Regions from separate parts of the Paraburkholderia sp. EG286B genome, predicted to be linked through region 2. Evidence: riboswitches for the same ligand, from Rfam matches in the RefSeq annotation. Region 2 holds a riboswitch; the other holds the start of a gene.

Region 1 (14,273 bases), on a different contig from region 2:
TGCCTTGCGGCGCCAGCAACGTGGGCGCCGCGCGCAGCAAAGCATCGACACTGGTCGAGCCGATGAGCGAGAAGTTGCACACCACCGCATCGGCGCGGCAGGGTAGTGCGCCCTGCGCGACCTGCTCGTAGGTTAGCAGGCGGCAGTCCGTGAGCCCCGCCGCGCGCGCAGACTCCACGAGTTCGGGCACCGCGTCGACGCCCGTGACGGTGACGCCGCGGCGCGCGAGCGCCAGCGCGAGCCAGCCTTCGCCGCAGCCGAGATCGATCACGCTGCGCGGCGCGCACGCGAGCACGGCGTCGAGCACCGCTGCGTCGGTCACGAGCCGGCGGCTCGCGATCTCGCCGCCGCGCACGGCCGCGATCCAGGGCGTCGCGTTGCGCTGCCATGATGCGAGGACTTCGGCGTCGGTGCGGATATCGCGACTCATGGGTCTCCTTGTCAACGCAGATCGTGGTTGTGCCACCGAAACGCGTATTATGCGCGCCGCCGGAGACCCGGAACGGCGCGCCAACTCGACGGCAGGAGGACCGGTGTCGCGAATTACGAACTGAAGAACGGCACGCAGAAGCCGGCCGGCCCGACGCAATCCCCGGGACCGTTGGGCTGCGGATGCAGGTTCGCGCATCCTGAGAAGGCAGCGGCGACCGTAGCGCACAGAGCAGCGCGCAACACATAAGAAAGCATGCGTGATTTCATGAATGAGATGGTGTGAGCCGACGTTGACTTGCCGCGATGCGCGGCTCGGGCGGGACGTTCCAGATGATGTCCGGCAACATGTCGCCGAACCTCTGGGGCCTGCGCGGCACCGAGGACCTCGGCAACGGCCTCTCGGCGATCTTCAAGCTCGAAAGCGGTTTCAACGTCGACAACGGCAAGCAGGGCCAGGGCGGCCGCCTGTTCGGCCGCACGGCCATGGTCGGCCTCAATTCGAGCACTGCGGGCAGCGTCACGCTCGGCCGCCAGTACGACCCGCTCATCGACCTGCTGCAGCCGCTCACCAACGACGGCGCATTCGGCTCCGCGTTCGCCACGCCCGGCGACATGGACAACTACGACAACAGCTACCGCACCAGCAACTCGATCAAGTATGCGAGCCCCAACTTCGGTGGCCTGCAGATGAGCGCGATGTACGCGTTCGGCGGCCAGCCGGGCAGCACCGGCGCGGGGCAGACGTGGGCCGTGGCGGCCGCATACAACCATGGTCCGTTCGGCTTCGGCGCGGGCTATTTCAAGGCCAACAGCAACGGCGGCACGGCCGCGACGTTCGACGGCCTGAATCCGAACAACGACGTCAACGTGGATTCCGCCGCCATTACGGGCGGCTTCGTCTCCGCGAATTCGCTGCAAATCATTCGCGCGGCCGGCGACTACACGTATGGGGCGGTGACGGCGGGCCTCGCGTACAGCAATGTCGAGTACGCGAACTACCAGAGCGCGTACGGCGCGAACAGCAACACGAAGTTCAACACGGGCCAAGCCTTCATCAACTATCAGGTCACGCCGGTCGCGCTCGTGGGCTTCGGCTACAACTACACCAAGGGGCACGGCAACAGCGTGGACGCGAGCTACAACCAGTTCAGCCTGGGCGGCGACTACTTCCTCTCGGAGCGCACCGATATCTACGCGCTCGCGGGCTACCAGAAGGCTTCGGGCAAGACGATCGACGCCGATACGGGCGAGTTCGTCAACGCGGTCGCCTCGTTCGGCGACTTCGGCAACGATGCAAGCAACGACGAGCAGGCGATGGTCATGGTCGGGCTGCGTCACAAGTTCTGATTCGCGTTGTGCGAGGCGCGCGCGGCGGGCACGCTGGAAATCGCTCGCCGCCATGAACTTCGGCTATAATCGCCCCCTGTCTTAGGGGAGTAGTCTGCAACGCCGGCTTTGGCGTTGCGCCGCCGTCAACATAATTGGTGCCCCTGCACCATGGCGCCGGCAGCCGTATTGCGGATCATTGCAGCGAATCGCTGCAATAGCGCGGCCTGACGAGACCTATGACGTTTTCCCTTTCACCCGGGCCGGGCGAAGGGATACGTCATGGTTTCGGTGCCCGGCTCGCACATCACGGCAATAACAATGACTCGTCTCGCCCCCCATCACCCCCTCATTTGCGCCACGGGGCGTTCGTCATGATCTTGACGTTCGCCTTGCTCGTTGCCGCGGCCGGCATCATCTACCTGTCCTGCGAGACCTTCGTCAATAGCGTCGAGTGGCTCGGCCACAAGCTCAAGGTCACGCAAACCGCCACCGGCACGATCCTCGCCGCATTCGGCACCGCGCTGCCCGAGAGCGTGGTCACGCTCGTTGCCGTCGCTTTCGGCGGCGATCCCGCGCACAAGGAAATTGGCGTAGGCGCCGCGATTGGCGGGCCGCTCGCGCTCAGCACGATCGCCTATGCCGTGGTGGGCTTCGCGTTGCTTGCGACGGCGAAGCGCGTGGGCCGCGAGCGCGCGGCTACCGTCGACGTCAATACGCGCCGTCTGCGCCGCGACCAGCTCTGGTTCCTCGCGATCTTCGTCGCGAAGATCGCGCTCGGGCTCGTGGTGTTCAGCTTCAAGCCGATACTGGGGATCGCGTTTCTCTCGGCCTACGCGTTCTACTGCTGGAAGGAGCTTTCCGCTGAAGATAGCGGCGAGGTGGAAGCCGATCTCGAGCCGCTGAAGCTGCGCCCGCACGACGACAATCCGGCCATGGTGTGGATTCTGCTGCAGACGCTGGGCGCGCTCGCGGTGATCTTCGCGGCCTCGCATCTGTTCGTGCAGCAGATCGGCGCCGTGGGACCGTGGCTTGGCCTGAGCCCGCAGTTGACCGCCGTGTTGTTCAGCCCGATCGCCACCGAGCTGCCCGAGATCATGAACGCGATCATCTGGGTGCGCCAGGGCAAGGAGCGGCTGGCACTGGCGAACATCAGCGGCGCGATGATGATTCAGGCCACTATTCCCACGGCGTTCGGCCTCTTCTTCACGCCATGGCATCTCGGCACGCCTTCGATTCTCGCGGCCGTGACGACGATGGTCGCCATCCTGTTCCTGCAGTGGGCGTTTCGTGCGCCGAAGGTACGCAGCCGTCAGCTCACGCATGTCGGCTGGCTCTATGCGGTGTTCGCGGCGTTGCTGTTCGTGGTGTGACGCGGCCGGGCGCCAGGCTCAGGCTGCCGCGGCGGCCTGGGCGGCGCCCGCGTGGTGATGGAGCCAGCGGATCATGTCCGAATGCCTGACCACGCCGACCAGCCGCCGCGCATCGTCCATCACCGGAATGTCGTGGTAGGCGTGCTCGATGAAGATCGGTACCAGATGCGCGAGCGGCGTGGCCCGATGGACCGCGTGCACGCCGGCCGCCATCACGGCTTCCACCGTTTCTTCCACGCGCGCCGACTCGCGCAGCACCGCGCGGCGCAGCGAGTTCCAGATACGCTTGAGGCCAGCCGCCGGTGCGAGGTCGCCGAGCGCGTGATGCGTGACGACGCCGACCACGCGATCCATCGCATCGACCACGGGCAGCGTCGAAGCACCGTGGCGGCGGAACATCTCGTGCGCCGCCCGCGCGCCCATGGTCGCTGGCACGGCGGGACAGCCAATCGACATGATTTCCTCGCAAGTTAGTTGTTCGAACGACTTTTGCGGAAAATCCAGCGGCTCGAGCAGATGTTGCGAGAGCGCGGCAAGCGGCGCGGCAGCGGCTTCCGGCGTGGGACGAAATGCGGCGCGCGGATAGCGGTGCCCGGTCAGCGCGTGGAAAGCGAGCGCCGCACTGAGCAACGCAAAGGACTGGAACACGATCGGCGCGAGCACGAAGTGAAAGCCGAGCGCATGAACAGCGGGGCCGCCGAGCACGGCGGTCAGCGCGACCGCGCCTGAAGGCGGATGCACGCAGCGGCACAGGAACATCGCGCAGATCGCGAGCGCCACCGCCACGGAAGCCGCCGCGACCGGCGACGCGATCCATTGCGCGCACGCCACGCCCACCAGCGCGGAGACGAAGTTGCCGCCGAGAATCGACCACGGTTGCGCAAGCGGGCTGTCCGACGCGCCGAACAGCAGCACCGCGGACGCGCCCATGGGCGCCACGAGCAGCGGGATGTCGCCCGCCGCGCCGAACATCACATGGGTTGCGAGTCCCGTGAACGCGATGCCGATCAACGCTCCGGCACAGCGCCGCCCCCGCTCGCGCCATTGCGGCGCGGCCGGGTTGGGCACGAAACTCGTCAACCATTCGATGAGCGCGATGCGGGACATAGCTGGGGCGGGCTGGTCGGTATGTCGGCCAGATTACCGACGCACGCCGAATATCAACAATTGATATTTCTGTGCGTACATATAATTCATCCTGTATGCATGTTTGGATTCGCCGCGCGTGTTTTTTCTCGGCAATTCGGAATCGTTTGGTCTACAATAACGACATGAAACCCGATACCCGTTCTGGCCCCGGCCGTCCACGCGAATTCGACGAGCAGGAAGCCGTGCAGAACGCGCTAGAGGTATTTCGCGCGCGCGGCTATGCGGCAACGTCGCTGCCCGACCTGATCGAAGGGACGCAACTCTCGCGCGGCAGCCTCTACAAGGCGTTCGGCGACAAGCACCAGCTCTTTCTCGCGGCGCTCGACTTCTACACCGAGCGCGGTATCGCTCGGCTCACGCGCAACCTGCGGCACGCCTCGGCGCGCACCGCGCTGCGCGAGGCGCTGCGTCATTACGTGCGCCTTTCCGCCGGCCTCGAAGGGCTTGCTGGCTGCCCGGTGACAGCCGCCGCCACCGAGTGTCTGCCCTTCGACGCCGAGGTGAAAGCCCGCGTCACGGACATGTTCACGCGCATGCAGGCGCTGCTCGCCGGCGCGATCCGGCGTGGCCAGGCCGCGGGCGAACTGGCCGCCGGCCAGAATGCCGACGATCTCGCGCGCTTCCTGCTCTGCACGATCGAAGGCATGCGCGTGCTGGGCAAGACCGACGCCGGCGAGAATGCGATGGATGCAATCGCTGAAATCGCGCTCGGCGCCATCCGCTAGTTTTTTTGCTTAATTGGGAACTGAATGGTTCCATATGGAGGCCGCATGACGAACCTTTCGACTGTGGAAATGCCGCCCACGCGAGCGGGCGCGCGCACCTGGTGGGCGTTGACGGTGCTGCTGATGGGCACGCTGTTGCCGCCGCTCGACTTCTTCATCGTCAACGTCGCGCTGCCGTCGATGCAGGCCGACCTGCATGCCAGCGCCGACATCGCGCAGCTGGTGATTTCGGCCTATGCGGCGACCTACGCAATCTTTCTCATTACGGGCGGCCGGCTCGGCGACCTGTACGGACGGCGACGCATCTTCCTCGTAGGGATCCTCGCGTTCGCAGCGGCTTCGGCCGTGTGCGGGTTCGCCAGCTCGCCCGCTGCGCTGGTGACGGGACGCATCCTTCAGGGCGCCGCCGCGGCCGTCATGGCGCCTCAGGCGCTGGCGTCGATCCATGCGCTCTTTCCGGCGCACCAGAAGGGGCTTGCGCTCAGTCTCTTTGGTGCCGCCTATGGGATCGCAGCGGTCGCCGGCCAGGCGCTCGGCGGCGTGCTCGTTTCGGCCAACGTGTTCGGGCTCGGCTGGCGCAGCATCTTTCTCATCAACCTGCCAGTCGTGATGGCGGCCGCGCCTGCGGCGTACTGGCTCGTGCGTGAAAGCCGCTCGAACCACCCCGCGAAGCTCGATCCCGGCGGCATGGTCCTGCTCGCCGTGGCGCTGGCTGCGCTCGTCGTGCCGCTGATCGAAGGCCGCGAGCGCGGCTGGCCGGTCTGGACGTGGGTGTCGCTCATTGCCGCCGCGCCCCTGTTCGCGATCTTCTGGCGCTACGAGGCGCGCGTCGCGTCCGCCGGGCGCGATGCGCTCGTGCCGCCCGTCATCTTCGCCGCGCCTGGTCTCGTGCGCGGGCTCGTTGCCACGCTCTTCTTCTATTCGCTCGCACCGTTCTTCATGATGTTCGCGATTTACGTACAGCGTGCGCTCGGGCTCGCACCGCTCGAAGTCGGCTTGCGTATTCTGCCACTGGGCGTCGGCTTTCTGGTCGGGCCGCTGCTCAATCCGCTGATCGCGCGACTTTTCGGGCATCGTTCGGCGGCTGCCGGCATGGCGATCGAGGGCTGCGGATTATTTTGGACTGCCATGCTTGTTCACGACGAACATCTGCACGCGCTGAGCGCGTCGCTCTTTCTGATCGGTTTCGGCCAGGGCGTGGCGCTGCCCGCGCTCGTCAGGCGCAATGTCGAATGTGTCGATCGACGCTGGTCCGGTCTTGCCGCCGGGCTCGTCAGCTCGTTCTTGCAGGTGAGTGCCGCGCTCGCAGTGGCGCTGCTCGGCGGCCTGTTTTTTGCGCTTGCCGGGCCGGATGCGAGCAGCGCGCAGGTGGCTCGCGCGTTCGCGACGACCGTTGCGATTATCGGCATGCTGCTTTTCGTTGCAGCGTTTCTCGCCGGCGGCCGCAATAATCCCGTGCCGCAATTGCGCAAACAACACGTGTGAAATACGTGCTTCGATTGCGCCTGCATGAAGCGATGGCCATGCATCGGGACGCGTGACTAACACGGCCTGTGCGCCATGCCGCTATGACGGGAAAGCGGATCGTCGCTTTCTAAATTAGTTTTCATCTGGAGTGCGCCGCAACTTAAAGCATGCGTTCCGATTGGGCACCGATAATGCCTTCCAGTTTCAGCACTGCGAGGAACGCAACATGCAAAAGCCGATGTCGATCGAACTCGTCAACGAATACGGCCAGCACGCGGTGTGCGTGAAGGTCGGCGGTCAAGCCGCCCTGCTCGACGCGCCCGATGTGGACGGTCTGATCGAGGAACTCAGCAAGCTGCGCGCGCTCATGCAGCCGGCGGTTCCCGAGCAACCTTTGCGCTCGCATCAGTATGTGCTCGAGATCGATCCGAGCTGGTACACGGAACGCAATCCTCTCTTCGACGGCACCGTGGTGTTTCTACGCCATACCGGCCTTGGCTGGGCGGGTTTCGCCATTCCCACCGAAAGCCTGCATCGGCTCAAGGCCGCACTCTCGGCCCACGAAGCCGCCGCGCAGCACGAAGCGCATGCCTATGCGCAAGCGCTGCCCAATTAGGCGCGCTGCCGGCCCACTCATTCTTCCCGTCTGACCACGCACGTAGCGTGGATGAAACGTCGCCGCCATGCGCGGCGTCGATGCCCGCGCTCGCCCTCGTGGCGGCGCGTCAGCGCAGGACTATCGCCCATGAACCAGCTCCAAGCCATGCGCGTCTTTACGCGCGTCGTCGCGATCTGAGCAGCTTCAACCTTGCCGGCAAGCAGCTCGGCATGTCGGCCGCGGCCGTCACGCGCAGCGTCTGCATGCTCGAAGCGCACCTGAACATGCGCCTCCTGAACCGCTCCACGCGCAGCCTTTCGCTCACCGAAGCCGGACGCCTCTATCTCGATGGCTGTCGCGCCGTGATCGAGAAGCTCGATGAAGTCGAATCGGAACTCGTGCGCGCCACGCGCGACCCTAGCGGCGTGCTGCGCATCGCCGCGCCCGCCGTGTTTGCAAGCTCGGGACTGCCCGCGGTGCTCGGTGCGTATCGCGCAGTCAACCCGCGCGTGGAATTCGACGTGACGGCGTACGACACGCACATCGACCTGATCGAAGGCGGCTTCGACGTCTGCTTCGCGACCGACCGCCAGAGCGTGAATGCCTCGCTCGTGAGCCGCAAGCTCACCTCGATCGAGGAGATGCTGGTGGCCACGCCCGCCTGGCTCGCGCGCCACGGCATGCCGCGCGATCCCGCCGACCTGGCCGACCACGGCCTGCTCGCGGTTTCCGATGCGCCGCGCCACTGGGAGTTCTCGAACGCCGAGGGCGTGCAGCGCATCAACGTGAACGGCCCGATGACCGCCAACGGCTACGCTACCGTGCGCGCCGCCGCGCTCGCCGACATGGGCATCGCGCTGCTGCCGCTGCCTCTCGTCGCCAACGACCTCGCGCGCGGTGCGCTCTTGCCCGTGCTCAACGCGTTCGACGTGAACGGCGGCGTGCAGCACATCTCGATCGTCTATTCCGGCCGCAATTACCTCACGATGAAGATCCGCAGTTTCATCGACTTCGCCGTGGAGCAGTTCCGCACGCACGTGGCGCAGACGCGGTCCGCGCCGGCGCCGCTGCGCGCGGTTGCCTGATGCGGCTTTCTGTTCTCTTCGTCACACGTGTAAAGCTATGCCCAGAATACTAACCATTGAAGACGACGCCGTTACCGAGCGAACCGTCGTGCCCACGCTCGCCTCGACCGGCTTTACCGTCGACGTTGCCCGCTCGGGCCGCGAGGGCATAGCGATGGTGATGGCGGGCGACTATGACGTCGTCGCGCTCGAGCGGCGCCTGCCCGATCTCGACGGTCTCACGATCGTCACCACCATGCGCGGCGTGGGGATCGAAACACCGGTGATCGTGATGAGTTCGACCACCGGTGTGGAGGAGCGCATCCAGGGCCTGCGGGCCGGCTGCGACGACTACCTCACACGGCCGTTTTCGATCGACGAGATGTCCGCCCGTGTCGAAGCGCTGGTGCGCCGGCGCACGCGCCCCACGACGACGGAAACCGTACTGCGTGTGGGCCCGCTCGAACTCGATCTCGTCAAGCGCCGGCTCAGTTGCCGCGACAAGGTGCTGCGCCTGCGCCCCACCGAGCTGCGCGTGCTCGAATTCATGATGCGCCATGCGGGCCAGGTGCTCACGCGCACCATGATCTTCGAAGGCGTGTGGGGCGGCCGCTTCGACCCGGGCACCAATCTCGTCGACGTGCACGTGGGACGCCTGCGCAACCGCGTGGATACACCGGGCCAACCCTCGCTGATCCGCACGATACGCGGCTCGGGTTATCTGCTCGGCTGACGCGATCTTCAACATTGCCGCCGTTCTTTCTGCTTCCATTGGACTAGTTACATGAAGGCTCTCATGATCATCGCTGCGCTCGCCGGTGTCGTCACCGCCACGTCCGCTTTTGCACAGACTTCGGCACCCGCAGCCGGCACACAGGCCAACCAGCCCGCGGCAGCCACCCAGGTCGCGGCGAACGACACGGCCCCCACCGTTGCGCCCGGCGGATGGGTACCCCCTTATGGGCAACCGGTCCATGAAAAGACGCGTGCCGAGGTGTACCACGAGCTCGTTCAGGCGGAGCAGGACGGTCAGCTTGCGTACCTGAACTCCACGCTCTACGCGCATTGAGCACGACAGGCGGGGTTTTTCAGGCACAGGTGAACGGCACGCGCTCAGCGTGCCGTTTGCTTTTCGATGTTAACAAACTCACGCGTCCGGGCGCGGATAGGTAACCGGTTCCCACAAACGGTTACCTCAACGCGCGCATCAGTCGAACGTCGGCAAGGTCAGTTGATAGCCGTAGCGGCTGATGGTGTGGATGCGCATTTCGATGCCCTCGCGCGCGAGCTTGCGCCGCAGCCGCGAAACGACGAGGTTGACGGTCGAAGCGTCGATGTCGTCCTTCTCGGGCCACGCGTAGCGGATCATCTGGTCGCGCGGCACGGGCACGTTGGTTTGACGCAGCAGGCATTCGACGAGCAGGTACTCGCGGCGCGTGAGCTCCGCGCGGCGCGCACCCTCCACGATCTCGCGCGTACCGGCATCGAACTGCGGCGCGTTCTGGACGGGCTGTGCGCCGCTTGCGGTCGGCGCGGACTGTACGCCCTGCACGACGACGCCGCACGCCGCCGTGGTGCGCAATAGCGCGTGCATGCGCTCGTGCATTTCGATGAACGAGAACGGGTGGTGAAAGCACGCGTCGGCGCCCGCGCGCAGCACCTTCGAGCGCTCGCTCGCGTTCGCTTCGATGCCGAGCACGGCGATGATCGTCGCGCCAGCCGCGACCCTGGCGAGCCAGGGCAGGATGCCGTGCAGCGCAGGCAGCAGCGCGCTGTCGAGCGCCACGACGATCACCGCATCGAATGGCTCCTCTCCGGCGACGAAAAGCCCGTCGCGCAGGTCTTCCGCACGCTGCAAGCTGTGCGCGCTTTCGTGCAGGGCCTTCTGGAGCCAGGCGCCTTCAGCGTGATTCGGGGAGATAAGGAGGATGCGCATGACGGCGAGAGTCCGACGGCCGGACGGGAGGTGTCAGGCGAGCGAGCGCGGCCAGCATTCCACGCTCATGCGCGTACCCGGGCCGCCAGGCTTTTCGCCCGCCAGTTCGCGCGCGTCGTCGATACGCAGCGTGAAGTCATGGACGCGCATCACCGCGGCCACGACGCAAAGCCCCAGGCCCGAGCCGGCGATATGACGCACCGCCTCGCCGCGATAGAAGCGCTGCAGGACCGCCGCGCGCTCGCCAGGCGCAATGCCGGGACCGTTGTCGGCCACTTCGAGCAAGGGGCCGAGCGGCGTCGAGCGCAGCGTCACGCTCACCACGCCGCCTTGCGGCGCGAACTTGATGGCGTTGTCGATGAGATTGTTGAACGCCTCGAACAGCAGCGCGCGGTCGCCGTGAATCTCGGCGACGGGCTCGGCCGCGATGCGCCATTCGAGTTCGCGGCTCTCGGCGAGCGGCTCGTAGAGGTCGGCGAGTTCCTGCACCAGTTCGTGCAGGTCGACGGTCGCGAAGCCGCCGCGTCGTTGCAGCGTGCCGATCTCGGAGATGCGCAGCATCGCGCGAAAGCGTTCGAGCAGCTGGCCGGTTTCGGTGCGTGCCTGATCGAGCAGCACCGCACCGGCGGCGTCGCCGCGCACGCTGTCGCGCTCGGCCACGCGCGCGAGCAGTGTGTGCAAATGCACGAGCGGCGTACGCAGGTCGTGCGCGATGCCATCGCAAGCGCCCTTCACTTCGCCCATCAGCCGCTCCACTTCGTCGAGCATGTGGTTCACGAGATGGGCAAGCATGTCGAGTTCGTCGTCGCCGCCCACGGGCAGGCGCCGATCGAGGTCGCCGCGCGCGATGCATTCGGTCACCCGGCGGATTTCGCGCACGCGCCGGATCTGGCGCATGCCGAGCACGAGGCCGCCCGCCGCGGCCGCAAGCAGCGCGAGCACGGCACCTGCCGCGAGCGTGCGCACCATGATCTTGCGAATGCGCAGCACGCTCGTCATGTCGCGCGCGACGACGAGGCGCAAGCCGCTCGGCCGCACCTCGCCCATGGCGCGGACCACAGGCGATACGTCGCGATCGAGCAGCTTCACCGTATGGGCGTGCGTGCTGCCTTCGCGCGTGTAGGTCAGGTGCGGCGGCGGTGCGAGCAGGTCGCCCGCGACATAGCGGCCGTCACTCGTAAAGAGTCCACAATAATTGACGTGCATGCGCTCGTGTTCGAGCCGCTGATGAATCGCCTCGGGCAACTGCGCATCGGGAATCGAATCGAAATAGATGAGTTGCCAGCCCATGATCGAATCGGCATCGCGCTCGATCGTCGTACTCGCGGTCCACGCAATGAAGCCGACCAGCAGCGTGAGAAAGACGCCGAACAGCGCGGTGTAGGCGCACAGCCAGCGGAACGTCGTGGTGGGCCAGCGCCGGCGCAACGGCGCGGACGCGGCGGAAGAAGAACGACTCGACAAAGCGGTTTATCCGAGAATGTAGCCGGAGCCGCGCACGGTCTGAATGAGCGGCGGCACGCCCGGCGGATCGATTTTCTTGCGCAGACGGCCCATGTGCACGTCGATCAGGTTGGTGCCCGGATCGAAGTGGTAGCCCCATACGGCTTCGAACAGCATGGTGCGGGTGATGGTCTTGCCTGCATGGCGCATCATGAATTCGAGCACGCGATACTCGGTCGGCAGCAGCACGACTTCTTCGCCGTCGCGGCGCACCTTGCGCGAAATCAGGTCGAGTTCGAGCGGCCCTACGCGCAGCGCGGCCTCGCGAGCGACGCTTGCGGCCTGGCGGCGGCGCAGCAGCACCTCGAGGCGCGCGGTGAGTTCCTCGGGGTCGAAAGGCTTGGTGAGATAGTCGTCGCCGCCCGCGCGTAGGCCGCGCACGCGTTCGTCTACATCGCCGAGCGCGCTCAGCATCAGCACCGGCGTCTGAATGCCGACCGTGCGCATGGCCGTGAGGATCGACAGGCCGTCCACGCCCGGCAGCATACGGTCGAGCGTAATGGCGTCGTATTCGTCGCTCATCGCGCGCGCCATGCCGTCGCGGCCGTTATCGACCCTCGCGCGTGGTGAGCGGCACGCGCAAGATGCCCTCCACGAGGTCGCGCGTGGACGGGTCGAGGCGCACGAGCGGCGCGCTCGCGTGAACGAGCGCGCCGCGGCGTAGCGCGAGCATGCGCTCCTGAATTTCGATAATGGACCAGGGCTGCACAAAGCACGCATCGGCGCCCGCGTGCAGCAGGCGCGCGCAGTCCGCGGGCGTCGCGCGCGTGAGCGCAACGACGATCGCCGGCGCGTCGGGCAAACGCGTGAAGGCCTCAAGCGCGCTGGCGATGCCATCGTGCGCCTCGGACGCGGCAGCGCAGAGGAACGCCGTATCGAACGGCTCCTGCGACGCGAGATAGACGGCGTACTCGACGTTATCGGCAACCTCGACGCTGTTCAGGCTCTCGCTCAACGCCTTGTACAGGTAGCTTCGCTCGGTACTCGAGGACGAGCACAGCAGGAGTCTCATCGTTTACGGGCCCGCGTGGCCGTGGCGCGCTTGATGCGTCCAGCAGTCGAGCGTGACGATCGTCCCCGGATTCGCCGCGCCGATGGCAAGGCGAAAGTCGTGCAGCCGCACAATCGCCGAGACGATGCCGAGCCCGAGGCCGGTGCCCGGAAGGTGGCGGGTGCGCTCGCTGCGATAGAAGCGCCCCAGCACCGCGGCGCGTTCGCCGGGCGCGATGCCGGGTCCGTTGTCGGCGATGGCGAGCTGCGGTCCGCGCGAGCCCGCGCGCAACTCGACCTGCATCGCGCCGCCGCGCGGCGCGAACTTGATGGCGTTGTCGAGCAGATTGCTCAGCCCTTCGAAGAGCAGCGCGCGGTCGGCGTGAATGGGTTCGAGCGGCGCGCTGGCGGCGTGCATGTCGATGCCTATTTACTCGGCAAGCGGGGCATAGAGTTCGCATAGCTCGCGCACGAGATCGGCCAGGGCCACGCTCGCAAAACCGCGGCGGCGATCGATCGCGCCGATCTCCAAAATGCGCAGGAGTGCAGAGAAACGACCGAGCACGGCATCGGCCTCCCCTCGCACACCAACCAGCACGCCAGCGAGCACCGCCTCGCCGCGCTGCTCCATCGCTTCGGCGCCGTGTGAGAGGCGCAGGCGCAAGCGCGTGAGCGGTGTGCGCAGATCGTGGGCAATGCCGTCGCAGGCGCTCTTCACCTCGCCCATCAGGCGCTCGACTTCGTCGAGCATGCGGTTCACGAGATGCGCGAGCATGTCGAGTTCGTCGCGCCCGACGACCGGCAGCCGCATCGCGAGGTCGCCGTTCGCGATGCGTCTCGTGGCGCGCTTGATCTGGGCGACGCGCCGGATCTGCCGCATGCTCAGCACGAGTCCGGCGCACAGGCTGCCGGTGAGACACAGGAGACCGCCGCCGATCGACGCCTTCATCAGTTCGTCATGAACGTGGCGCACGTCGGAGAGCGTGCGCGCGACGACGAGGCGCGCGCCATCGGGTCGAATCTCGCCCATGACGCGCAGGGACGATCGCGCGGAGCCGGGATCGAGCGCGAAGGTCTGGCCGCGCGTGTGCTCGTGCGACTGGCCGTAGTGTCCGAGCGCAAGACCCGTGGGTATCGTGCGGATATCGCCGGCGAGCCAGCGCCCGTCCGGCGCGAACAGGCCGTAGAAGTTGTCGCGCCGGTCGGGGCGTGCGAGGCGCGCGTCGATGGCGTCGGCGAGGCTCGCGTCGCTGCGCGAATCGAAGTAGCGCAGTTGCCAGCGCAGGCCGCTGTCGGTCTCGCGCATCATCGCGCGCGTCACCGAGTATTCGATCACGCCGAGCAGCGCCATGAATGCGAGCGAGAAGATCGCTGCGTAAGCGGTGAACCAGCGGAACGTGGTCGTCTGCCAGTGGTCGCTGCCCATGTCCCGCACGTCCGGCGCCGCCCGCGACGACGCCGGAAGGAACAGGCCACGCCCGAGCGCCACCCAGGCGGGCAGGTTCATCGCGCGCCTCGCATGCGGAGCCCCGAGTCGGGCAAGGCCGGCACGCGTGCGCGCGGTGCTTTCTCGCAGACTGACATGGCTACCCCCGATGGCAATGAATGGCCGGCTCGACGACTCACTGGCGAACCCACGAACGCGGATGCGCTCGTGCCTGGCCATCATAGAGGCGGGCCCCCGACACAACGGCATCACGGCAATGAAGA
Region 2 (14,273 bases):
TTGTCGGCGCGCAGCGTGACCGTGTAGGTCGCCATCACGTCGGGCCGGTCGAGGAACCAGGTGATGCGGCGAAACCCTTCGGCCTCGCACTGCGTAAAGAAGTTGCCGCTCGACACGTACAGGCCCGAGAGCGTGGTGTTGGCGGCGGGCGCGCACGCGCCGGTGAGCGTGAGCTCGAAGGCCTCGGGCACGTTCTCGATCGTGAGCCCGTGTTCGTGCGCGCGGACATTCGCGTAAGGCTTGCCGTCGATCGCCGCGCCGATGAATTCGAGCTGCTCGCCCATGAGTTCGAGGTGCGAGGTGGGTTGCGCGTCGGGATTGCGACGCACGCGCAACGTGCTCTTGACGATCGTGCGCTCGGGCACGAGGTCGAATTCGAGGTCGACGGTATCGATCAGAAACGCGGGCGGCGCGTAGTCTTCGCGGCGGATCACGGTGGGCGTGGCGGTATCGGACATGGTCTGGATAGGGGCGTGTCGGATCGGGGTGGATCGATCGGTGTGGATCGCTCGGTGTGGATCGAATGGGCCGGCCGCGGCGGCGTGTGCGCCCGCCGGGCGCTGCCTGCCGTCGCGGGAGCGCGGCGGATCGCCCCATTGTACAAAGGCTCGGGCCGCTTTGTCCGTCGGGGCCCGGTCGCCGAACTTTCGCGCCGCGCCACGAGTCAGTATGATCAGGCCCTGCCGCGCAGCTGGCTGAACGCAAAACAGGACACGACCGGCGTGGAATGCGCACGGATCGGACACGGAATAAGCGCGGCGCAAAGATCGTATCGGAGAGAGCGGCCCCCACGACTGCACTTTTCCAACTGAAGCAACCCTGCTACGAGAAGACCATGATGCACGACAGATGGACCCGCCGCGCCCTCCTGATGCTGGCGGCGCTCGCCCTCACGCTCTCCGGCTGCACGACCTACGTGACGAGCCAGGTGACCGCCTTCTCCGCATGGGACGGCGGCAGTGACGCCACGCGCACCTTCGCGTTCAAACGCAGCCCCGAGCAGAACCAGAGCATCGAGCAGAGCACCTACGAGCAGTTCGTCGCCAACGGGCTCGCCATGCACGCATTCCGCCTCGTGGCCGAGCCGCAGGCGCGCTATCTCGTGGGCCTCGCCTACGGCAGCCGCACCGACACGGTGACGGTCGCGCAGCCCGTGTTCTACAACCCCTGGCCGGGCCCGTACTGGGGGCCGTGGAACCCGTGGGGCGCATGGGGACCTTATCAGCCCGCCTACGTGAACCAGAGCTATCCCGTGTATTCGCATGCGCTCGCGATTCGCATCACGGAAAAGGCGAGCGGCAAGGAGGTCTATAACGTGCAGGCGCGCACTTCGGGCGACGATCCCTCGCTCGTACGCGTGATGCCCTTTCTCGTGCAGAGCGCGCTGGGGAATTTCCCGCTGGCCAACGGCACGGTCACGGAGGTCAAGATTCCGGTCGGCAAGAATGGCGGCGCGCCGAACGAGACAGCTGCGGCTCCGGCGGGTGCGGGGCAGGGCAGTGCGGCCGCGACGGGGAACGCGCCGGCGAAATAGGCACGCATCGTCGTGCCCGCCCACCAGGCGACGCGTCGGAACTTCTGTCCGGCGCGTTTTTTTATGCCATGCGCGACGGCACGTCAGAACCCCACGCCCAGAATCGCGAGCACGCCGAGTACGACGAACAGCACCGCCGCAACGGCATGCACGAGTTTCGTCGGCAGCTTGTGGGCGAAGCGGTCGCCGAGCAGGATCGCGGGCACATTGGCGATCATCATGCCGAGCGTCGTGCCCGCCACCACGCCGAAGAAGTCGTGAAAGCGCGCGGCGAGCGCCACGGTCGCGATCTGCGTTTTGTCGCCCATTTCCGCTAGAAAGAAGGTCACCACCGTGGCGCCGAACACGCCGAGCTGCGAGCGGTTCACGTTCGCCTCGCCTTCATCGAGCTTGTCCGGTACGAGGATCCAGAGCCCCATGGCGACGAACGAGGCGGCGAGCGCCCAGCGCATGACGCCAGGCGTCACGAACGCGCCGAGCCACGTGCCGAGCGCGCCCGCGCCCGAGTGATTGACGAGCGTCGCGACGAGCACGCCGAGGATGATCGGCAGCGGTCTGCGGTAGCGCGCCGCGAGCACGAGCGAGAGCAACTGCGTCTTGTCGCCGATTTCGGCGAGCGCGACTGCGCCGGCCGAGACCAGGAAGGCTTGGTTCACGTTCTGATGGATCCTCGGGCCGTGTGTCTGCGAGCGACGACCCACGAACCGCCGGGCCCTGTTGCGGCGGACATGGGTCATCGGTCTCGCCAGGCCCGGGACAAAGGCCGCGTCCGCCATGGCCGTACAAGCCAGGTCTGTTGACGGACGCCCCCGCGAATTCGCGCGCGGCAAGCCCCGGATCCGAAGACCGGCGCTGCGGCGCGATGCGAGGCGGCTACTCCCCAATGAAGCGCGGATCATAGTATCGCGCTTTTGCCTGCAACCCCGCGCTGGGCGGGGCTTTCAGCGGCGCGTGCCGGCGCGGCTGTGCACGCGCTTGCCTGCCGCGTAGGTCTCGAACACGGCGCGGTCGTCGCCGAGCAGGGCGAGCGCGAACAGCAATTCTTCCAACGATTCGGCGCGTGCCGTGCGCCGCGCGAGCAGCGGCGTGGCCTGCGCGTCGAGCACGACGAAGTCCGCTTCGCTGCCGGGCGCGAGCGTGCCGATCTTGTCGGCGAGATCGAGCGCCTGCGCCGCGCCCGCTGTCGCCAGCCAGAACATGCGCGTGGCCGTGAGGTGGTGGCCGCCCATGCGCGCGACCTTGTGCGCCTCGTTCATGGTTTGCAGCATGGAGAACGAGGTGCCGCCGCCCACGTCGGTGGCGAGCGTCACCGGCATCGACGATTCGCCGGCCTTGTCGAAGTCGAACAGGCCGCTGCCGAGGAACAGGTTCGAGGTCGGGCAGTGCGCCGCGACCGTGCCCGTATCTGCCATGCGGCGGCGGTCTTCATCGTCGAGCCAGATGCAGTGGCCGTACACGGCCCGCTTGCGCAGGAGTCCGTAGTGATCGTACACGTCGAGGTAGCTGCGATGGCCCGGGAACAGTTCCTTGACCCACTTCACCTCGTCCGGGTTCTCGGCCACGTGGCTCTGGATGAAGATGTCGCCATGCGCCTTCGCGAGCGCGCCGCACGCTTCGAGCTGCGCTTCGGTCGAAGTGGGCGCGAAGCGCGGCGTGAGCGCGTACATCTGGCGCCCGCGGTTGTGCCAGCGCTCGATCAGCTCGGCGCTGTCGTCGTAGCCCGTTTGCGGCGTGTCGCGCAGGAACTCGGGGCAATGGCGATCCATCAGCACCTTGCCCGCGACCATGCGCAGGTTCTTCGCTTCGCTCGCGGTAAAGAGCGCGTCGGCGGACTGCTTGTGCACGGTGCAGTACACGAGCGCCGTGGTCGTGCCGCAGGCGAGCAGCTCGTCGACGAAAAAGCGCGCCGTGTCCTGCGCCACCGCTTCGTTTTCGAAGCCGCGCTCGGTCGGGAACGTGTACGTGTTCAGCCACGGCAGCAGACCCGGCGCGGGCGAGGCGATCATGTCAGTCTGCGGATAGTGGATGTGCGTGTCGATGAAGCCAGGCACGATCAGCTTGTCGCGCAGATTGTGGACCGTCGCGTTTTCATCGACGCGCGACTTGAGCGCGGACCACGCGCCCGAGGCGACCACGTGGCCGTCTTCGACGATCACGACGCCGTCTTCGTCAAAGACAGCGGCGTCGGACGATTGCGCAGGGTCGCCGGTGAACGTCAACAGTTTTGCGCGGTAAGCCGATTGAGTCATGGGAACTTCGTCTCCGATAAATTCAGGTAATCGTCCAATGCATGCCCCGCATCACGCATGCCGCTCCTGAAATTGCGGCGCGCAAGGGCCCACGGTCCGGCGCTCGCGCGCTGGACCGGATTCGTGTGACAGCCCGGGCTGGGGCTTGCTGTGCGGACGAGTCCGCGTTTTTAGTTAGCGCCTGGGTGCAGGCCCTAAGCCGTTGCGCGACTCCAGTTCGCGTCGAGCTTCGCGATCAGCGCGGCGCGCTCTTCGGGCGTCACGAACGAAGCCTCGAAGCCGTTGCGCAGGATCGTGTACACCTCGTCGTCGTCGAGCTCGAGCGCTTCGATGATGGCGCGGTAGTTCTCGTTGACGTAGCCGCCGAAGTAGGCGGGATCGTCGGAATTGACGGTCACTGCGACGCCCTTGTCGAGCAGGGCCTTGAGCGTGTGCTGCGTCATGTCGTCGAACACGCACAGCTTGGTGTTCGAGAGCGGGCACACCGTGAGCGCCACGCGCGTGTCGGCCAGACGCGTGACGAGCGCCGCGTCTTCGATGCTGCGCACGCCGTGATCGACGCGGTCGACCTTGAGCAGGTCGAGCGCTTCGTAAATATAGGAGGGCGGGCCTTCCTCGCCTGCGTGCGCGACGAGCTTCAGCCCCAACGCCCGCGCCTTCTCGAACACGCGCTCGAATTTCGAAGGCGGATGACCGCGCTCCGACGAGTCGAGGCCCACGCCGATCAGGCGCGCATAGCGCTCGAACAGCGGGCGCGCGGCTTCAAAGGTGGCGAGCGCATCGGCTTCGCTCAGGTGGCGCAGGAAGCACAGGATCAGCTTGCTCGTGAGGCCGCGCTTTTCGGCGTCGGCAAGCGCGCGGTCGATGCCAGCGACCACGGTTTCGATCGGCACGCCGCGTTCGGTATGCGTCTGCGGATCGAAGAAAATTTCGGTGTGCACGACGTTGTCGGCGAGCGCGCGCTCGCAGTACGCCATCGTCATGTCGTAGAAGTCCTGCTCCGAGAGCAGCACGCTCGCGCCCGCGTAGTAGATGTCGAGGAACGACTGCAGGTCGGTGAACGCGTAGGCGGCGCGCAGCGCGTCGATCGAGTCGTAGGCGAGCTTGACATTGTTGCGCTGGGCGAGCGCGAAGATCAGCTCGGGTTCGAGCGAGCCTTCGATATGGATGTGCAGCTCGGCCTTCGGCGCATTGGCGGCCTTGTCGACGAGCGCCTTTGCGTTGGCGGCGGTATTGGCGGTGGTCGTGATCGTCATGTTCGGTTCGATTAGCTTTCGGGTTCTTCAGTGTTTGACATCACGCGGAATGGGTGGCGGGGGCATGCGCCGCGCTCGCCCGCTTCGCCGCTTCGATCGCCTGCAGCAGTTGCGCGGCGGCCGACACGGCGATGACTTCGGGCGACTTGTCGACGATGCCGTCCACGCCGAGCGGGCAGTTCATGCGCGCGATCTGCAGGGGATCGATGCCGCGCGCGGCGAGCCGGTGCTCGAACTGCTTGCGCTTCGTGTGCGAGCCGATCATGCCGAAGAACACGAAGTCGCCGCGGCGCAGGATGCGCTCGGCGAGATCGAGGTCGCGCGAATGATCGTGCGTCATCACGATGAAGCTCGTGCCGGGCGGGGCCGTGTCGACGGCTTCGTCGGGCGCGTCGTTGGCGTCGATCGCGACGTTGGGCGCGTTCAGCAGCGCGAACGCCTCGGGCGTCGGAAACGCGGCGTCGCGCTCGTCGACCCACAGCACGCGGCAGGGCAGCGTGCCGAGCACGCGCACGAGCGCTGCGCCCACGTGGCCCGCGCCGAACAGCACGACGGGAAAGTCGTTCGGCGCGATGGTTTCGGTGAGGAGCAGTGCGCCGCCCGTTTCCCACAGCAGGCAGTCGGGCGCTTCCACGCCCGGCTCCGGCTCGGAAAGCATGGCCGGATCGGCTGCGGTGCCTTCACCTTCCGGGCTCCCGTTCCGCGAGGAGCGAAATGATACGCTACGCACGGTCGACGCGCCTGCCGCGAGGCGGCGCGCGAGCGTGGCGAGCCAGCCGAGGTCGGCCACGTCGAGGCGCTCGAACGCGAGCACCACGGCGCCGCCGCAGCACTGGCCGAGGCTCGGCCCGAGCGCGAGGCGCTCGAGGCGCCGCGCGTGCGGCGTGCGCATGCCGTCGCGCAGCACCTGACGCGCGATTTCGATGGCCTTCCATTCGAGGTGGCCGCCGCCGATGGTGTGGCGGGCCGCTTCGCGCGTGACGATCATCTTCGTGCCGGCCTCGCGCGGCGCCGATCCCTCGACGCGCGTAACGGTGACCAGCACGGCGGCGTCGCCGTGCGCGAGCAGTTGCTGCAGATCGGAAAGCCAGGTTTGCATCTGGCGCTTCTCCCTACGGGGCGGCACGTTCTCGCCTGTGCCGCCGGTTAATCTTCGTGGCTTCGCGCGGGCTGCGCTTCGCGGTTGGAGTGTGCGAGGCGCCGGCAGGTTCGCGCGCGGTCAGTCCATTTTGCGGTGGTTTTCCCGCAGCGCGTCCAGCGCATCGAGAATTGCTTCAGGCGTCGCGGGCGCGCGCAGCGGCGCGGCCTCGCGCGCCTCGGGCACCGCCGCGCCCACGGCGTCGCGAATCGCGAGAAATACCGAGAACGGCAACAGCAGCGGCGGCTCGCCCACGGCCTTCGAGCGGAACACGGTCGGTTCGACATTGCAGTTGCCGCCGCTGCGATAGAGCTTCACGTCGAACGCCTCTGGCGTGTCGCTTACCGCCGGAATCTTGTAAGTGGACGGGGCATGCGTCATGAGCCGTCCGTCGCGGTTCCACCAAAGCTCCTCGGTGGTGAGCCAGCCCATGCCCTGAATGAAGCCGCCTTCCACCTGGCCGAGATCGATGGCCGGATTGATCGACTGGCCCGCGTCGTGCAGCACATCGGCGCGCACGAGCTTCCATTCGCCCGTGAGCGTGTCGACGACCACTTCGGACACCGCCGCGCCATAGGCGAAGTAGTAGAACGGATGGCCGGTGAGCGTGCGCGCGTCCCAATGCACTTTGGGCGTGGCATAGAAGCCATCGGACCACAGTTGCACACGCTTCATGTATGCGAGTTCGACGCATTCGCCAAAGGCGATCGCCTTGCCGTTCGCTCGCACCAGGCCATCGTCGAACGCGACGTCTTCGGCTGCGCAGCCGTATTGTGCCGCCGCGAACGCGGCGAGGCGCGCGCGGATCGTGAGCGCGGCATCCTCGGCGGCCTTGCCGTTGAGGTCGCTGCCCGTCGAGGCCGCCGTCGCCGACGTATTGGCGACCTTCGAGGTATCGGCGGCGCTCACGCGCACGCGTGCGAGCGGCAAGCCGAGCGTGCCCGCCACGACCTGTGCGACCTTGGTGTTGAGCCCCTGGCCCATTTCGGTGCCGCCGTGGTTCACGAGCACCGAGCCGTCGCGATACACATGCACGAGCGCGCCCGCCTGGTTCAGATGCGGCACGTTGAACGAGATGCCGAACTTGACCGGCGTGAGCGCCAGGCCGCGCTTGAGCACGGGGCTCGTGCGGTTGTACGCGGCGATGGCCGCGCGGCGCTCGTGATAGCGGCTCGACGCGAGCAGTTCGTCGGTGAGCGGCGCGAGCACGTTGTCCTCCACGCGCTGGCCGTAAGGCGTGACGTCGCGCTCGCCGTTGCCGTAATAGTTCGCGCGCCGCACATCGAGCGGATCGCGGCCCAGCGCCCGGGCGATCTCGTCGAGCATCACCTCCATCACGAGCGCGCCTTGCGGGCCGCCGAAGCCGCGAAACGCGGTATTCGACTGCGTGTTCGTCTTGCAGCAGAGCGCGACGATTTCGACGTCCGGCAGAAAGTAGGCGTTGTCGAAGTGACAGACCGCGCGCGTGGCGACCGCGCCCGAAAGATCGGCGGAATAGCCCGCGCGCAGCGCGATCTCCACGCGCGCGCCGAGCAGCCTGCCTGCGTCGTCGTAGCCCGCTTCGTATGTGTAGAGCGCATCGTGGCGCTTGCCGGTGATCATGAAGTCGTCGTCGCGATCCGCGCGCAGCTTCACGGGGCGCTGCAGCTTGTGTGCCGCGAGCGCCGCGACGCACGCGAACAGCGCCGACTGCGATTCCTTGCCGCCGAAGCCGCCGCCCATGCGCCGGCATTCGCAGGCGACGCGATGCGCGGGCCAGCCGAGCAGATGCGCGACGACCTGCTGCATTTCGCTCGGGTGCTGCGTCGAGCTGTAGACGAGCATGCCGGTCTGCTCTTGCGGGAGCGCGTAGGCCACCTGGCCTTCGAGATAGAACTGCTCCTGGCCGCCCACGGCAAACGTGCCCGCGAGGCGATGCGGCGCAGCGGCGAGCGCCGCATCGGGCGCGCCGCGCACGAGACGCAGCGGCGGCAGCACGTAGTGCTGGCGCGTGCGGGCCTCTTCGATGCTGAGCACGGGCTCGAGCGGCGCGTAGCGCACGACGTCTTCGCTCGCGGCGAGCGCCGCGGCGCGGCGCGCGAGTTCGTGGCTCGTGGCGATCACCGCGAACACGGGCTGCCCGAGATATTGCACGACGTCGCTCGCGAGCACCGGATCGTCGTGCACGACCGGGCCGCAGTCGTTCTCGCCGGGGATGTCGGCGGCCGTCAGCACCGCAAGCACACCCGGCGACGAGCGCACGCGTTCGAGATCCAGCGCGACGATGCGCGCGTGCGCATGGCGCGCAAGGCCGAGCGCCGCGTGCACGGTGCCGTGCAGTTCGGGGATGTCATCGGTGTAGCGCGCCTCGCCGCTCACGTGTGCATCGGCGGATTCGTGCGGCAGCGGCGCGCCGAGCGCGCGCTCGTGGGCGTGCTCATCGCCTTTCCGCGGGCGCATGACGAGCGCTTCGGCCTGATCGTTCATGGCGTGACTCCGGCGGCAGCGTCGACGAGGCCGTCGTCGTCGCTTTCGGTGAAAGCGAACGCGTTGACGTCGCACAGCGCGAGCGGAGCCTCGTCGCGCGTTTCGAGCCAGCAGCGCCACAGCAGATTGCGCGCGACCTTCAGGCGGTACGCGCCGCTCGCGCGCATGTCCGTGAGCGGCTGATAGTCGGTGGCGAGCGCATCCATCGCGCGCTGGGCGCTGGCTTCGTCCCAGCGTGCGCCGGTGAGCGCGGCTTCGGCGTGCGTGGCGCGCTGCGGGATCGCGGCCATGCCGCCGTAGGCGATCCGCGCGCTCGCGAGTGTGCCGTCCTCGCGCACGTCGAGTGCAAATGCGGCGCATACCGCCGAGATATCCTGGTCGTAGCGTTTCGAGACCTTGTAGGTGCGAAAGCGCAGTGTCGGCGCGGGCCGGGGCACGCGGACCGCTTCGACGAATTCGCCGGCTTCGAGCGCGTTCTGCTGGTAGCCCGTGTAGAAGGCCGCGAGCGGCAGCGTGCGCACGCGCGCCGCGCGGCGCAGCACGAGCGTGGCGTCGAGCGCGAGCAGCGCGGGCATCGAGTCGCCGATCGGCGAGCCGTTCGCGACGTTGCCGCCGAGCGTCCCCGCGTTGCGGATGGGCAGCGAGGCGAAGCGCGCCCACAGTTCCGCGAGTTCGGGGTAATCGATGGCGAGCGCGGCGTAGGCCTCTTCGAGCGAAACGGCCGCGCCGATCGTGAGCGTCTGGGCGTCGCGCGAAACGCTCGTCAGTTCCGCGACGTTGCCGGTGTAGATGAGGTCGCCAAGGTCGCGGAACTGCTTCGTGACCCACAGGCCGATATCGGTGCTGCCCGCGAGCACGCGCGCGTCAGGATGCGCGGCACGCAGCGCCGCGAAGTCGGCGAGCGTGCGCGGCGCGTAGAACGTGCTTGCGCCGTGCACGGCGCCTCGCACGTCGGGGCCGCGATATTCGAAGGTGCCGGTGCGCCGCAGCGCGCGCAGCTGCGCCTCGACGCGAGCGCGATCGAGCGCCACGCGTGCATGGCAGGTTTCGTCGAACATGCGCAGCGCCGCTTCGATGATCGGACGGTAGCCGGTGCAGCGGCACAGGTTGCCCGAGAGCGCCTCGTTGATCTCCTCGCGGGTCGGCAGGCCCGCGCCGGCAGGCTGGTTCTCGTACAGCGCCCACAAGGACATGACGAAGCCCGGTGTGCAGAAGCCGCACTGCGAGCCGTGGCAATCGACCATCGCCTGCTGGACCGGGTGCAGTGCGCCGTCCGGCTGGCGCAGGTCTTCGACGGTGTAGAGCGCGCGGCCGTCGAGGGTCGGCAGGAACTGGATACAGGCGTTGACGGCCTTGAGCGTGAGACGGCCTGCGCTGTCGAGTTCGCCCACAACCACGGTGCACGCGCCGCAGTCGCCTTCCGCGCAGCCTTCCTTGGTGCCGCAGGCATGCAGATCCTCGCGCAGATGCTGAAGCACCGTGCGCGTGGGAGGCAGGTCGCGCACTTCGTGCACGGCGCCTCGGTGGAGGAAGCGGATGGTTTGCGTTGTCATGGTGAACCCGGGGACATTGCGGATCAGGCGCGCGTTACGAGAGGGGCGCGCCAACACCGGCCTCGCGCACGTAGATCGCCATCCAGTTCCGAAGATAGCACCGCTTGCCGCAGGAAAGTATTTCCCCCGCAAGATGGGGGTTATGTGAGTTGGGTCATGACGCCGTCACAGCGTGTATGGCCGTGCAAGGCCACCGCGTGCGGCGAGCGCGCCGGAAGGGCGGGGGAAGGTGCGGAAGTCGTGCGCGATTCGAGCCTGCCGTGCGAGCCTGACGCGCAAATCGCGCTGTCGGGGCGCGCCGCCCGATGGCCGGGCGGCGGATGAGGCGGGTGAGCCGGAAGGGCCAGTGGAGCTCGACCAGGCGCGGCGCGCCTGCGCCGTGCGCTCTAGCCGGTCAGCGGCGGATGCCGGGCCACGACACCTGGCGGCGCCGGTTGCGCCACAGGCTCAGGATCACGGCCAGGAACACGATGATGAAGGCGAGCAGCGACCACACCGGCATGGTCAGGCCGAGCGTCGGCGGATAGGTGGTTTCGCAAAGACCCTGGACCTTGAACACGCCGGGCAGCCAGTGCGCGAACGGCAGGCCATCGACGATGGGCTGCAGCGTGTCGAAACCGCAGCTGTAGTTGGGGAACGCCTGCACCCAGACGAGCTTCGCGGACGCAATCGCACCGCCCACCGCCGAAAGCACCACGAGCGCTTCGAGCACGCGCACGCCGCGCCAGCTCGTCATACGCGCGCCGAGAAAGGCGAAGACCGCAATCAGGATCAGGAAATAGCGCCCCAGGATACACAGCGGGCACGGGTCCTGATGTTCGACATACTGGAAGTACAGGGCGCCGCCCAGCAGCGCGAGGCAGATCAGGCCAAGGAGGACCAGCAGGCCGCGCTCGCGGCGCAACAGCGCGTTATCGTCGTTCATGAGGCTCGTTCGTTCGGGTTATCTGGCGCAGCGCACAGGCGGCTGCGACGGCGTGACGGGATTCTAGCGCGAAGGGTGCGCGCGGCGCGGACGTGTCCTCGCCCGCGCGCAGGGCGTGCTCGAGTGACTTCCGCTCAAATCAGCGCAGCGGCGCGAGCACCGCTTCGACGCCGCGGCCGATGGCGAGCAGCGCGTCATCGTTGTCAGGTGCGCCCGCGAGCATCATCCCGACGGGCGCCGCGCCGTAGTGGTGGCATGGCAGCGAGAGCGCGCAGGCGTCGAGGAAGTTGAACGCGCTCGGGTTGCGCAGCACGAGCGCGTTGGTGCGCGCGAAGACATCGTCGTCGGCGGCAAGCGGGGCGACGGGAGGCGGCGCGATGGGGACGGTCGGCGCGATCACAGCGTCGAAGCGCGACCAGAGGGTCGCCTGGGCCTCGGCCATGACCGCTGCGCGCGCGGCGATCAGATCCAGATAGTCGGCGGCCGTGGCGTGCTCGCCCTTCAGGATACGCACCAGCACGCGCGGGTCGTACTGGTCCCGATGCTTCGCAATCAGCTCGCGATGCCACGCATACGCCTCCATCGGCGAGAAGCCGATGCGGTTGATTCCCGCGAAGCGCTCGAAGGCGCCAAAGCGGACTTCGCTCACGATCGCGCCGGCCGCATCCAGATGCTTGAGCGCCGTATCGATCGTTTCCGCGACTTCGGGGTCCACGTCGTCGGTCACGTAGTTGGTCAGCACGCCGAGGCGCACGCCTTCGAGGTGGCGAGCGGCCGGCACGTGCGGCGCGAGCCCGGCGAGCACGCGGTCCGTGAGCGCGCAGCACGCCACCGTGTTGCCGATCGGGCCGAACGAGTCGAGCGTGGGGGAGAGCGGTACGCCGCCCGTTTTCGGAATCCGCCCGGCGGTGGGCTTGAAGCCCGTGAGGCCGCAGAACGCGGCGGGGATGCGGATGGAGCCGCCGGTGTCGGTGCCGAGCGCGACGGCGGCCATGCCGTCCGCGACCGAGGCCGCCGCGCCCGAGGACGAGCCGCCCGCCACGCGCGCGTCGCCTGCCACGCCGCGGCGCCAGGGCGAGAGCGGCGTGCCGTAGTGCGGATTCAGGCCGAGCCCCGAGAACGCGAACTCGCTCATGTTGGTCCGGCCGACCAGCACCGCGCCCGCATGGCGCAGCCGCGCGACGGCGGTGGCGTCCTCTTTGGCGGGCGCGGCGTTCGCGAGCGCCGTGGAACCCGCGCGCGTGACTTCGCCCGCCACGTCGAACAGATCCTTCACCGAGACGGGAATGCCCGCGAGCGGCGAAAGCACCGTGCCGGCCGCGCGCAGGCGGTCGTGCGCGTCGGCGGCGGCGCGCACGCGCGCGGCATCGACGTGCGTGAAGACGGTCGCGCCCTGGCCGGCCGGGTCGGCGATGCGTTCGAGCGCGGCTTCGGCGAGCGCACGGCTCGTCGTGCGGCCCGCGGCGAGATCGGCCGCGAGCTGGGCGAGGGGAGGGAACGGGGTAAAAGCGGTGGTCATGGCGGCGGAAGACTCGGTCAATGCGCGGCGGCGCGCTGCGCGAAGTTCAGCGGAGCAGGCGGGCGGGCCGCCGGCGAAGGGCGCCGAGGGTGGGCGGCGCCTGCAAGGGTCGCATCATTGTAGGTCGGCTTTTTTCCTTGCGTGCGATTTGGCTCACGCCGCGCATCGGGTAACATGCCCAGAATCGATAGCTATTTGTAAGGAAAGATCTTCATGCACCACGGAATCGGCTTCATTCAGGATCTGGCAGTCGTGATGGCGCTCGCAGGCGTCGTCACCGTGCTGTTTCATCGCCTGAAGCAGCCGGTCGTGCTCGGCTATATCGCGGCGGGCGTGATCATCGGGCCGTACACGCCGCCGTTCCAGCTCATTCACGACGAGCAGACCATTCAGACGCTCGGCGAACTCGGCGTGGTGTTCCTGATGTTCTCGCTCGGCCTCGAATTCAGCCTGCGCAAGCTTTTCCAGGTGGGCGCAACCGCCATCGTCGCGGCGCTCTCGGAAATCGTGCTGATGCTGTGGCTCGGCTACGAGATCGGCCGCGCGTTCGGCTGGGCCACGATGGATGCGCTGTTCCTCGGCGCGATTCTCGCCATCTCTTCGACCACCATCATCGTCAAGGCGCTCTCCGATCTCGGCGTGAAGCGCGAGCCGTTCGCGCAGCTCGTGTTCGGCATCCTGATCGTCGAGGACATTCTCGGCATTGCCATGCTCGTGCTGCTGGGCGGCATTGCGCAGACGGGCGAGCTCTCGCCGGGCATCGCGCTCATCACGCTCGGCAAGCTGCTGCTCTTCATGCTGGTCTCGCTACTCGCGGGCATCCTGATCGTGCCGCGCGTGCTCGGCTATATCGCGCGCGTGGGCAACGACGAGATGCTGCTCGTCTCGGTGCTGGGCTTTTGCTTCGGCTTTTGCCTGCTGGTCGTTAAGCTCGACTATTCGATCGCGCTCGGCGCGTTCCTGATCGGCGCGGTGATGGCCGAGTCGCGCCATCTGCATCGCATCGAGCATCTCGTCGCGCCGCTGCGCGACGCGTTTTCCGCCATCTTCTTCGTGACGATCGGGCTCATGCTCAACCCGCTCGTGCTGGTCGATTACGCCTGGCCGATCGCCGTGATCTCGCTTGCCGTGGTGCTCGGCAAGCTCGTGTCGTGCGGCCTCGGCACCTTTCTCGCGGGCCGCGACGGGCGCACCGCCATGCGCGTGGGCATGACCGTCTCGCAGATCGGCGAGTTTTCGTTCATCATCGCCTCGCTCGGTCTCACGCTGAAGGTGACGAGCGGGTTTCTCTATCCGATCGCGGTGACCGTCTCGGCCATCACGACGCTCACCACGCCTTATCTCATCCGCATCGCCGATCCACTCTCGCAGCGCCTCGCGCGCGCCATGCCGCCCGCCGTCTCGAACGTGTTCGGCATGTACGGCCAATGGCTGCGCTGCCTCGTGCCGCGCTCGGACGGGCCCACGATCTTTTCGCTCACGAAGCGCATCGTCGTGCAGATTGCCGTGAATCTCGCACTCGTCTCGGCGATCTTCATCGGCGTTTCGTATGGCGCGCGCTACGCCTCGCCGTTGCTTGCGCACTGGATCGGCGACGAGCGCATTCAGCGCGTCGTCCTGTGGAGCGCCGCGC

The links. Region 2 has a riboswitch for manganese ahead of AB4Y42_RS10960 (TMEM165/GDT1 family protein). Riboswitches for the same ligand answer to the same signal wherever they lie in the genome.
Region 1: linked by a shared signal. The riboswitch ahead of AB4Y42_RS11700 (sodium:calcium antiporter) and the one ahead of AB4Y42_RS10960 (TMEM165/GDT1 family protein) in region 2 are both predicted to bind manganese.

What each region holds. Positions count from the first base shown of each region.
Region 1 is NZ_JBFRCF010000005.1:23,799-38,071, reverse strand. Features, by position in the region: gene AB4Y42_RS11710 (class I SAM-dependent methyltransferase) at 1-430, opposite strand, end outside; gene AB4Y42_RS11705 (porin) at 736-1,779, shown strand; yybP-ykoY riboswitch at 1,852-1,955, shown strand; gene AB4Y42_RS11700 (sodium:calcium antiporter) at 2,133-3,131, shown strand; gene AB4Y42_RS11695 (HPP family protein) at 3,150-4,238, opposite strand; gene AB4Y42_RS11690 (TetR/AcrR family transcriptional regulator) at 4,403-5,005, shown strand; gene AB4Y42_RS11685 (MFS transporter) at 5,051-6,490, shown strand; gene AB4Y42_RS11680 (hypothetical protein) at 6,699-7,088, shown strand; gene AB4Y42_RS11675 (LysR family transcriptional regulator) at 7,136-8,155, shown strand; gene AB4Y42_RS11670 (response regulator transcription factor) at 8,193-8,867, shown strand; gene AB4Y42_RS11665 (DUF4148 domain-containing protein) at 8,919-9,203, shown strand; gene AB4Y42_RS11660 (response regulator transcription factor) at 9,342-10,070, opposite strand; gene AB4Y42_RS11655 (sensor histidine kinase) at 10,104-11,534, opposite strand; partial or broken gene AB4Y42_RS11650 (response regulator transcription factor) at 11,541-12,125, opposite strand; gene AB4Y42_RS11645 (hypothetical protein) at 12,121-12,585, opposite strand; gene AB4Y42_RS11640 (ATP-binding protein) at 12,589-12,981, opposite strand; gene AB4Y42_RS11635 (HAMP domain-containing protein) at 12,994-14,070, opposite strand.
Region 2 is NZ_JBFRCF010000004.1:444,935-459,207, forward strand. Features, by position in the region: gene pepN (aminopeptidase N) at 1-458, opposite strand, end outside; gene AB4Y42_RS10955 (DUF4136 domain-containing protein) at 836-1,534, shown strand; gene AB4Y42_RS10960 (TMEM165/GDT1 family protein) at 1,618-2,190, opposite strand; yybP-ykoY riboswitch at 2,245-2,438, opposite strand; gene guaD (guanine deaminase) at 2,476-3,783, opposite strand; gene AB4Y42_RS10970 (adenosine deaminase) at 3,978-5,039, opposite strand; gene xdhC (xanthine dehydrogenase accessory protein XdhC) at 5,080-6,138, opposite strand; gene xdhB (xanthine dehydrogenase molybdopterin binding subunit) at 6,259-8,643, opposite strand; gene xdhA (xanthine dehydrogenase small subunit) at 8,640-10,196, opposite strand; gene AB4Y42_RS10990 (disulfide bond formation protein B) at 10,591-11,121, opposite strand; gene AB4Y42_RS10995 (amidase) at 11,261-12,640, opposite strand; gene AB4Y42_RS11000 (cation:proton antiporter) at 12,854-14,273, shown strand, end outside.